DNA from 2 places in the Clostridium sp. DL-VIII genome. Region 2 is predicted to be linked to the other one. Evidence: predicted binding sites of a transcription regulator. Region 2 holds the regulator's gene; the other holds the start of a gene.
What was found. Region 2 encodes LexA, which represses DNA repair genes until DNA is damaged. Its sites were predicted from a motif close to CNAACANNTGTTNG; they were not measured.
Positions count from the first base shown of each region.

Region 1: the regulator LexA is predicted to act here: its motif matches at 2,354-2,367, upstream of CDLVIII_RS06180 (putative DNA modification/repair radical SAM protein).

Region 1 covers NZ_CM001240.1:1,367,686-1,373,000, reverse strand. Annotated here, with positions in the region: gene CDLVIII_RS06190 (LacI family DNA-binding transcriptional regulator) at 1-945, shown strand, start outside; gene CDLVIII_RS06185 (methyl-accepting chemotaxis protein) at 1,158-2,111, opposite strand; gene CDLVIII_RS06180 (putative DNA modification/repair radical SAM protein) at 2,429-3,853, shown strand; gene CDLVIII_RS06175 (TIGR03915 family putative DNA repair protein) at 3,856-4,608, shown strand; gene CDLVIII_RS06170 (carbonic anhydrase) at 4,740-5,303, opposite strand.
Region 2 covers NZ_CM001240.1:3,658,522-3,663,836, reverse strand. Annotated here, with positions in the region: gene CDLVIII_RS16950 (hypothetical protein) at 1-97, opposite strand, end outside; gene CDLVIII_RS16945 (hypothetical protein) at 169-579, opposite strand; gene CDLVIII_RS16940 (GAF domain-containing protein) at 689-1,189, opposite strand; gene lexA (transcriptional repressor LexA) at 1,389-1,997, shown strand; gene CDLVIII_RS16930 (methionine gamma-lyase family protein) at 2,118-3,407, opposite strand; gene hfq (RNA chaperone Hfq) at 3,644-3,886, opposite strand; gene miaA (tRNA (adenosine(37)-N6)-dimethylallyltransferase MiaA) at 3,930-4,859, opposite strand; gene mutL (DNA mismatch repair endonuclease MutL) at 4,914-5,315, opposite strand, start outside.

The sequences.
Region 1 (5,315 bases), 2.3 Mb from region 2:
AATGGGAATTATCCTGTAAAAGAAGAAACTAAAAAAAGAGTCTTAGAAGTAATAGAAGAACTAAAATATATTCCTAACATGCAGGCACGCGAGCTTACTAGGCAGAAATCATCTACTATAGGTGTTGTAGTTCCAAGTATTAATAATATGTTTTTCCCTGAAGTTATTAATGGTATACAAAACATCCTAAAACTTAATTCCCAATCTCTAGTTTTAGTTTGCAGCGAAAATGATAAAAAAGAAGAACAAACATGTATTAACAATTTACTATCTAGAAATGTATCCGGAATAATTGTTATAGATCCAAATACCGAAAATATTAAATCTAAATTTTATAATAATATATCAAAGCAAACTCCCATAGTCTTTGTCAATGGACATTCAGTGTCTGCAAATATTTCATCTGTTGCCAATGATGAAGCAATGGGAGCAAGTATGGCATTAAATCACCTCTTGGAAAACAATCATAAAGATATCTTATTTGTCAGGGGAAAAGATAGTTACTCTTACGATATAAAAGAAAAAGTATATAAAGAAACAATGACAGCACTAAATAATTTTAAACCCGAAAATATTATCAACATAGGTAATGGAAACAGCAGCGAAACTGTTGATAATACTCTTAATATTTTTATAGATGTATTAAAAACTTCTTCCGCTACTGCTGTTTTTGCATGTAATGACCTTATGGCTGTTGGAGTTCTTAATGCCTGCAAGAAATTAAATTTAGAAGTACCTGCTAAATTATCTATAATAGGATTTGATAATATAGATTTAAGCAAATTTGTAGAACCCAAACTGACTACCATCGATCAAAATATGTTTCTCCTTGGAACAAATGCAGCCATTTTATTATTAGAAAAAATAGATTCTAACAATTCTTTAAGTAAGCGTATAATACTCATAAATTCTTTAATTGAACGCGATACTGTAAATTCTATATAATCATAAAATTTAATCTTTTATATCTTACTTATTTAATATTAGAATAAAAAAACAAGCTTATAGAATTAAAGCTTGTTTTTATGTTTAAGTATTTAATTTAGATTCTATAGTAACTATATATGTTGCTATTAAAAATTTACAATGTACAATTGTAAACTGTACATTGCAATATATATAACTGATATTTTATTAAGATGATTTTGGTTTATTAATTATCCTCTCACATAATCAGATATATGCGATACGCTTTTTTCTAATTTCTTATCTACTTTTCCTGCTTCTTCAATATGTTGTGTAATTTGATTATTAGTTACTGTAAGAATATTATTAACTTCGTTTATTGTATTAAATGTTTTATCAACATTATTTTTTTGTGAGTTAATTGTGTTAATTAATTTTCCTGCTTCACCTTCAACACTATTAAATGAATTTAAGGCTTCCTCTATCTTTTCAAGTGCACCTTTTGACGAGGTTACACCTTCTGTCACTACTAATGTACTTTTTTCAACACTCTTCAATACCTCTCTTGTTTGTGTATCTATTCCACTGATTAACTTAGTTATATTACTACTGCTTTCACCAGTCATTTCTGCTAATTTTCTAACTTCATCGGCAACTACTGAAAAACCTTTTCCCTGCTCTCCCGCTCTGGCAGCTTCTATTGCTGCATTAAGCGCAAGAAGATTTGTTTGCGATGCTATTCCACTAATCAATTGAGCTATTTCTCCAATTTCCTTAAGTTTTTCACCTAAAGAAGTAATATTTTTATAGGTATCTTTCGTTTCTACGTCTAGGTTTTCAATTACCTTAACCATGCCTTCAATTGACTCTTTACCTTCAATTGATTTTCCCACAGTATTTTTTGTAGCATTTAACAAATTTTCTCCTTGGTTATGCAGCTCATCTGTTGAACTATTAGTCTGCTCAGTTAAATTTAATACTATTTTCATTTGCTTTTCAATTTGTCCAGCTAACTCTGCAAGCACATCATGTTCACTGTTAACTTTATTATGTTGATTTATTATATCTTCAATCTGAACACTAATTTTCTTTAAAAATTCTATTGTATCAGTATTTTTTGTTTGAGTTTGAATTTTTTCTTCATCTAAATGTTTTTCTTCAACAAATTCATTTTCTGTACTTTTTCTCTTGAAAACATTAATCATATATATCCCTCCAATATTTGTTATAGATATCAAGCTTTGAACTTAACTTATGTGGTAGCTTACCGAAATCACAAAAATTTAATAAGAATAGATAATTATTTTATATACAAATCAAATTTCTAAGTTATATATCTATATATTCAATAATTATGTTATCGAATAATTTTATAAAAACTAAATCTAAATAATGAAGAAATATGCGTATTATAAGTAAAATCTAGGTTAAAATTACTTATTGAATTAGAACATACATTCGTATATAATATTATACAAATGTATGTTCTATAAATCCTCACTTATAAAGGAGTGTTAAGATAATGGACCTAATGGAAAAATTAAAAGTTTTATCTAATGCAGCTAAATATGATGTATCATGTTCTTCATCCGGCTCAAAAAGAAAGAATACTAATAATGGAATAGGTAATGCTTCTGAAAGTGGTATTTGCCATAGCTTCACCCCTGATGGCCGCTGCATTTCCCTGCTTAAAATATTATTTTCTAATGATTGTGTTTTCGACTGCAAATACTGCATAAATGGTGCCTCAAGAGACTTTTTAAGAGTTAGTTTTACTCCTGATGAAGTTTGTGAGCTTACTATCAATTTTTACAAACGTAATTATATAGAAGGACTTTTTTTAAGCTCTGCTGTAATCAATAATCCTAACTATACTATGGAACTATTACTTAAAACTGTGAAAAAACTTCGTATTGATAAAAAATTTAATGGATATATTCACCTTAAAGCGATACCTGGTGCTGATGAAGCTTTAATTGAAAAAGCCGGAATCTATGTTGATAGAATGAGCGTTAATATAGAACTTCCCTCAAGTGACAGCCTTAAACTCTTAGCTCCTCAAAAAAGTAAAGATAAAATTTTAAAACCAATGGGCGTAATTAAAAATTCCATAAATAATTATACTGAAATGAAAAAAAACATAAAGAGTACTCCCCTTTTTGTTCCTGGGGGACAAAGTACTCAGCTAATTGTTGGAGCTACTCCTGAAAATGATGGAAAAATACTCAAGCTTTCAGAAGCTCTTTATAGCAAGTACAGTTTAAAAAGAGTTTATTACTCCGCTTATGTTCCTGTAATTAAGGATAACAAACTGCTTCCAGATATAACTCATCCACCTATGCTTAGAGAGCATAGACTTTACCAGGCTGATTGGCTTCTTAGATATTATGGCTTTAAGGCAAAAGAACTTTTAAAAAATGATGATGACAATTTTGATTTAAATTTTGATCCTAAAACTTACTGGGCTTTATCAAACTTAAATGAATTTCCTGTAGAAATTAATAAAGCTCCTTATGAGAAATTATTACGCATCCCTGGTATAGGTGTGACTTCTGCTAAAAAAATCTTAAAAATTAGGAGAGTTCATAACTTGACCTTTGAAGACTTGAGAAAACTGAGAATAACCCTTAAAAGAGCAAAATATTTTATTACCTGCAACGGTAAATATCATGGTAATGTTTTATTTGATCATATTAGAATAAAAAATAAACTTTTAGAAGGGTCTATTTCAAAAACTGCAAATATAAATCCTGATCAGATATCATTTTTTGACAGCTTCTCGTTAGATGAGACATATACACCTTCTGGAATCATCCTTCCTAATGGTTATGATTTTTCTTCTAATGCAATTAACCACAATAAAAATGTATCATCAAATTTTTTATTACCTAAAGTTAATGCTATTAGCTTAGGCGAAAAAATTACTGCAATAAACGGAGAATTTTAATTATGTTAATTTACATTTATGACAATACTTTTGAAGGGTTATTAACTGCTGTATATAATGGTTTTTACTCAAAGAATCCACCTGAATTTATTTATAGTAAATCTGAATCTAATATCCCTCTTTTACTAGGAGAAATTATTGAAGTGACAACTGATGAAATTAAATTTAATAAAGTCAAAAATGCAATTATAAATACGATAGATCTTCTTGCATTAAAAAAAATATATATGACTTACTTAAGCAATTATAAAGATAAATCCATTCTCATCTTTAATTATTTGAAGATAGCATTTAAGCTTAAGCATGAGGTTCACAGTTTTCTTAATATTGATGTAATAAGGCTTGTTGATGATATAAACAGACGGGTTATGTTTGAATGTCACAACTTTGAAGGTTTTATAAGATTTAATTATCTTGATGAAAAATTCTTATATGCTTCTATAGAACCTGACAATGATATTTTAGAGCTTATTGGAGAGCATTTTAAGAAAAGGTTCCCTAAGGAGTATTTTATTATTCATGATATCTCTAGAGAAAAAGCCTTAATATATGATACCCTTTCCTATGAAATTATAGAAATGGCTGCAGATATATATGAAAAGCTTAGACTTCATAATGATGAATATACAGAACTTTGGAAAACTTATTTTAAAGCAACAACTATTGAGGAAAGAAAGAATCTTAGATTACAGCGCAGAATGATGCCAAAAAGATATTGGAAACACATACTAGAAACAGATGCTAGTGATAAATGATAAATTAAGAGTGGCAAGTTTAGGAAGAAAAAACCTTAATATCACAATTAATATTTTACAGGAGACGCAGAACCTTCTCCTTGTAGTTTCCTCCTAAAGCTTATCATTTATTACTTACTATTTGTCACTAGTTATTGTTTATCTCCGTTTATTATAACTTCAAGTTCTCCTGTTTCAGGACTGATAAGTAAGCCATGCACCCTTACCTCTTTAGGAAATAATGGATGGTTTTTTATCATTCTTACACTTTCCTTTATTGACTCCTCAACTGATTCAAATCCACGAAGCCATTTTTCAACATTAATCCCTGCATTATTTAAGGTTAATATAGTTTCTTGTTTTATGCCTCTATTTATCATTTTATCTACAAGACTTCTTGTATCCAGATTGCTCATTCCGCAGCCATGATGCCCTATTACAAAAACATCTTCCGCACCAAACTCATACACAGCGACTAATATACTTCTCATTACTCCGCCAAATGGATGCATAACAGTTGCCCCTGCATCTTTAATTATTTTTGCATCACCATTTTTTATGTTCATTGCCTTTGGTAGTAACTCTGTTAATCTAGTATCCATACATGATAATATAGCCATTTTCTTCTTAGGTATCTTAGTTGTTACATATTGTTCATAGTCTTTGTTTTCAACAAATCTCCTGTTGTATTCGATTATTTCTTCTAATTTACTCATTTAGCCCCACAT
Region 2 (5,315 bases):
TTCTTAGATGATCCCTAATATCACCACATCCAAATAATGATATTGAGAATAAAAGAATTGAAAATAGCATAAATGCTAAAATAAATTTTCGTCTCATAATAAATCACCCTTTCTATCGAAGTTATTACGTAATTATTATGTGAAAAAAACGAAAATCTATTCATAGGATTATTCTTGAATTTTATTTCTGAGTCTTCTAACTCCAGGATACAGTTCTTCGGTCGCTTCATCTATATCTATATCCATTCCATCTAAGTATTCTATATGTTCAAAAGCATCAACATAGTCATCTTCATCATCAATAATCTTATCTGAAGATTTTCCGTACTTAGCATATATATCTTTTAAATCAAGACTTTCTTCATCAATTTCGCTTAGTTCATCCTTATCTAAAGAGGATTTTAAATCATTTAAAAATTCTTCTTCTAATAGCTCGTTTTGCTCCTGGCTTTTAGCGATATCTTCTATTTTAATTGCTTTTGTATCTATTCCATCTATTTCTAAACACTTACCACAATTATCACAAATTTTATTTTCGTAAATATCACAGTAGTCGTCATCGGTATATTTATATGTCATTTATAACACCTCGTTATCTATATTTGAATTTTTATTATACCAAAAACAATCAATCAAATCAAATAATAATTTATGATTTGTTATTTATAAAAACTTTTAATATTATTAACTAAATTATAGCATTCCATTCAATATATTTATTCAATATTGAAATTGCTTTTTCTAAATATTTTCTTTCTAGTTCTGTAAACCTGCCAAATTCAGCACTATCCAAATCAAGAACACCTATAAGCTTATCATCTCTTACTATAGGAATAACTATTTCTGAGTTTGAAGCCGCATCACAGGCTATATGTCCCTCAAAATTATGTACATCATTAACTAACAAAGTTTCTCTTTTTAATGCCGCTAAACCACAGACCCCCTTTCCTATTTCAATTTTTGTGCAAGCAGGCATGCCTTGAAATGGCCCTAATTTAAGAGCATTATCATTAACTAAATAAAATCCGCACCAATTTATTCTTCCTATTAATGCATTTATTAAGGCAGAGGCATTACACAGTTTAGTTATTGGTAAATCTTCATCACTAACTAACCCTTCGAGCATGATCAGCATATTATCTAATTTACTTTCAGTGCTCATATCTTCAAAAACTTTTATATCAAACATTTTTTATCACATCACCTTTTAAATTATTTTAATCTTTATATCATCATTAAATATAATACTATTTTTTTCTCCAAATGGGAATAATAATATTACGATGGTGACTTATCAAAAATCTGTGATGATGCAATCCTCAGAACATAGGTTTGCTATAGAAATTATTATATGCTATAATAATTAGAAGAATAGAGAGGTGTTTGTAATGTCAGACGAAAAAGATAAGCAATCAGAGATATATGAATTTTTAAAAACATATACAGAAAGTAAAGGTTACCCACCTTCCGTTAGAGAAATTTGTGAAGCTGTATCATTAAGATCAACTTCAACCGTTCATGGACATTTAAAAAGATTAGAGAGAAAAGGCATGATTAAAAGAGATCCCTCTAAACCAAGAGCTTTAGAAATAGCTGAACTTTCAGCACCTAAAAGGGAAATGATAAACATTCCTATCTTGGGCAAGATTACAGCAGGTCTTCCAATACTTGCAACTGAAAATATAGAGGATACTTTTACCTTACCATTAGATTATATAAAACATGATAATGAGCTTTTTATGTTGCGTGTATCTGGAAAGAGCATGATTAATGCAGGTATTAACGATAATGATTTAGCGATTATAGAAAGTGCGCAAAATGCTAAAAACGGAGATATAGTAGTTGCATTAATTGACGATAGCGCTACTATAAAGAGATTCTACAAGGAAAAAGATCATATTAGACTTCAACCAGAAAATGATGCAATGGATCCAATCATAGTAGATGATTGTAAAGTTTTAGGTAAGCTTGTTGGTATATTCAGATCCTTTATATAAATATCTTTATAAAATAAATTAATAAACTATCTAATTATCAAAGTTCTATTAAATTTATAGCTTTGATAACTCAGATAGTTTATTTTTATTATAATTTATTTATTTTAAAAGTAATATATTCTATAAAACATTCAATACTCTGCTTAATCCAATAAGTACTCCAATTTTACCATGATCAAAATTTAGCCCGCCTTGTATATAAGCAATATACGGTTCTCTAACTGGCCCGTCTGCAGATAATTCAATAGTTGAACCTGAAATAAATGCTCCTGCAGCCATAACAATTTCACTATCGTAACCAGGCATTGCCCAAGGCTCACACACTGCAAATGCATCTATTGGTGAACCTGCCTGTATACCACTACAGAAATTAACTAATTTTTTAGGATCTCCAAATTCTATTGCTTGTATAATATCTGTTCTTTTATCACTTGATGCTGGAAATACTTTAAAGCCTGCTATTTCCATTACACGTGCGCAAAAAATTGCTGTTTTTACAGCCTCTATAGCTACATGAGGTGCAGAAAATAACCCTTGATAAAAACTCCTCATAAGACCATATGTAGCGCCATATTCGCCACCCACTCCTGGTACAGTCATTCTATTTGCAGCAGCATCTACATATTCTTTCTTTCCAACTATGTATCCACCTCCTGGTGCAATCCCCCCTCCTATATTCTTCATAAGAGATCCTGCCATTATGTCAGCACCAAATTCAGTAGGCTCAACAGTTTCTATAAACTCACCATAACAATTATCAACGAAGATTATAACATCTTCACGAATTTCTTTAATACATTTAATCACTTCTGCTATTTGGGAAACTAAAAATGACTTTCTAGAAGCATAACCAGTACTTCTTTGAATATGTATAAGTTTTATACTCGAATCACTCTTTAAAGCCTCTTTAATTTTATCAAATTGGAATTTTCCTTCTTTATCTAAATCAACTATTTCTGTTTTTATTCCATATTCATCTAAAGAGCCCGGATTCTTTTTTTCTGATAAACCAAGTACACCTAATAAGGTATCATACGGAAGACCTGAAACGCAAAGTATTTTATCCCCAGGTCGTACATTACCAGCTATAGCACATCCTATAGCATGAGTTCCACTGACAAAATGCGGACGCACAAGACCAGCTTCAGTATTAAAAATATTTGCGTATACATTATCTAATGCATCACGACCTAAATCATCAAGACCATATCCAGTGGTATTCGTAAAATGTGAATCACTAATTTTTTCAGTTTGAAAAGCTCTTAAAACTTTGAGCTGATTAAATTCTCTAATTTCATCATATTCTTTAAATTGAGCTTCAGTGTCAGTTAAAGCCTGTCTATAAATATCAAACGTCTTCTCTCCTATATTATAATTTTTAATTAAAAATTCTTCTGTTTGTTTTAACATATCTAAGTCTCATCCTCCAAAGTACTTATTTCATATAGTTTAAGCATTGTTTAAAAAAATAAGAAATCAATCCACCTAGCTATTTTCCACCATTGTTATGAGAACAAGCTACTTCTTTGTATGATGAAAAATACCCCCGGCATTATTTAGACTTGTTATTTTCTTTCATATGCCTTAATTAACAATAAGAAAATTATATAACCCAAAAATAAATAGGCAAATTAAATGCCTATTTACTAACTTTCATATTCATTTTCTGCAAATAAAATTGGTTTAGCTGGCGTTATAGTTGATATCGAATGCTTGTAAATCAGCATTTGCTTGTTATCAGAATCTAAAATAACAGTGAAATTGTCAAAGCCTTTTACAGTACCTTTTAATTGAAATCCATTTAACAAATGTATAGTCAACTGTATCTTATTTCTTCTCGCATTATTTAAAAAAATATCTTGTAAATTATTTTGTGCTTTATTGACCAAAATATAACACCTCCATATACATAACTTTATTATTATTATACAGCTAGTTTTTTCCTATGTCATTAATAACTTTTTCTAAAATTTCATCATCGCTCATGATGTCTTTATCCAAAAAAATACATCTCTTATCTCGTCTAAACCATGTTAGCTGCCTTTTAGCATAATTTCTAGAACCTTGTTTTATCATATCTATTGCTTCATCTAATGAAATTTTACCCTCTAAATAATAAAGAATTTCTTTATAACCAATTCCCTGCATGGATTGAACATTTGAAGTATAACCCATTTCTTTTAATCTTATGCACTCATCTAATAGTCCCTTTTCCATCATAATATCTACTCTTTTATTGATTCTTTCGTATAGTTTTTGTCTATCCATAGTTAATACATAATAAAAAATATCATAATTGCTATTGTAGAAATCTTCACCAGCATTATAAGAACTAAACGGCTTATTAGTAAGCTTAAATACCTCCAATGCCCTAATTACTCTTTTTCTATTATTAGGATGTATTTCAGCATAGCTTATTGGATCGATATCTTTTAACATATTGTGTATATATTCATTTCCCTTCTCAGTGGCTAACCCTTCTAAATACATTCTATAATCTTCATCTTTTTCTGATTCAGTAAAATTCATATTACAAGTTAATGAATTAATATATAGTCCGGTGCCTCCAGATATTATTGGAAATTTTCCTTTTTCTATGATGCTTTTTAAGGCTTTTTCTCCATATTCCTTAAAATCTGCAACAGAAAACTCAGTATCTGGTTCTACGATATCTATTAAATAATGTTTAATCCCATCCATTTCTTCTTTTGTTACCTTAGCAGACCCAATATCCATGTGCTTATATATCTGCATAGAATCAGCGGATAAAATTTCGCCATTAAGCTTTTTTGCAAGCTTAATTGAAAGGTCAGTCTTCCCCACCGCTGTCGGCCCGCCAATTATTAATAATTTCTGCTTCATTATCTCATCCCTTCATTATAATGATTAGAGTATTAATCAAATTATAAAAATAGTTTATATTATTCTCCTAAATTTTTTCTCAATATCTGTATTTGTAAACTTTATTATTACAGGTCTTCCGTGAGGACAATGAAAAGGATCATCTATAAATCTTAGATCTTCAATTAACTTTATCATTTCATTTACTTCTAGTTTATCATTTCCTTTAATGGCAGCTTTGCAAGCTTTGGTTGCAATTGCATTATGCTTTACCTCGCTCGTTTTTCCATTTCCTAAATTCTTCAAATTATCTAGAATATCTAAAAATAAACTCTTAGGATTAAGTTTTCCCAAAAAGTAAGGAACCTCTTTTAATGATAAAGAAGTACCACCAAATTCCTCTAGTAAAAATCCTGCCTGTTTAAATATTTCTTTATTCTCCTCAAAATAAGAATAATCATCCATACTTAAATCTAT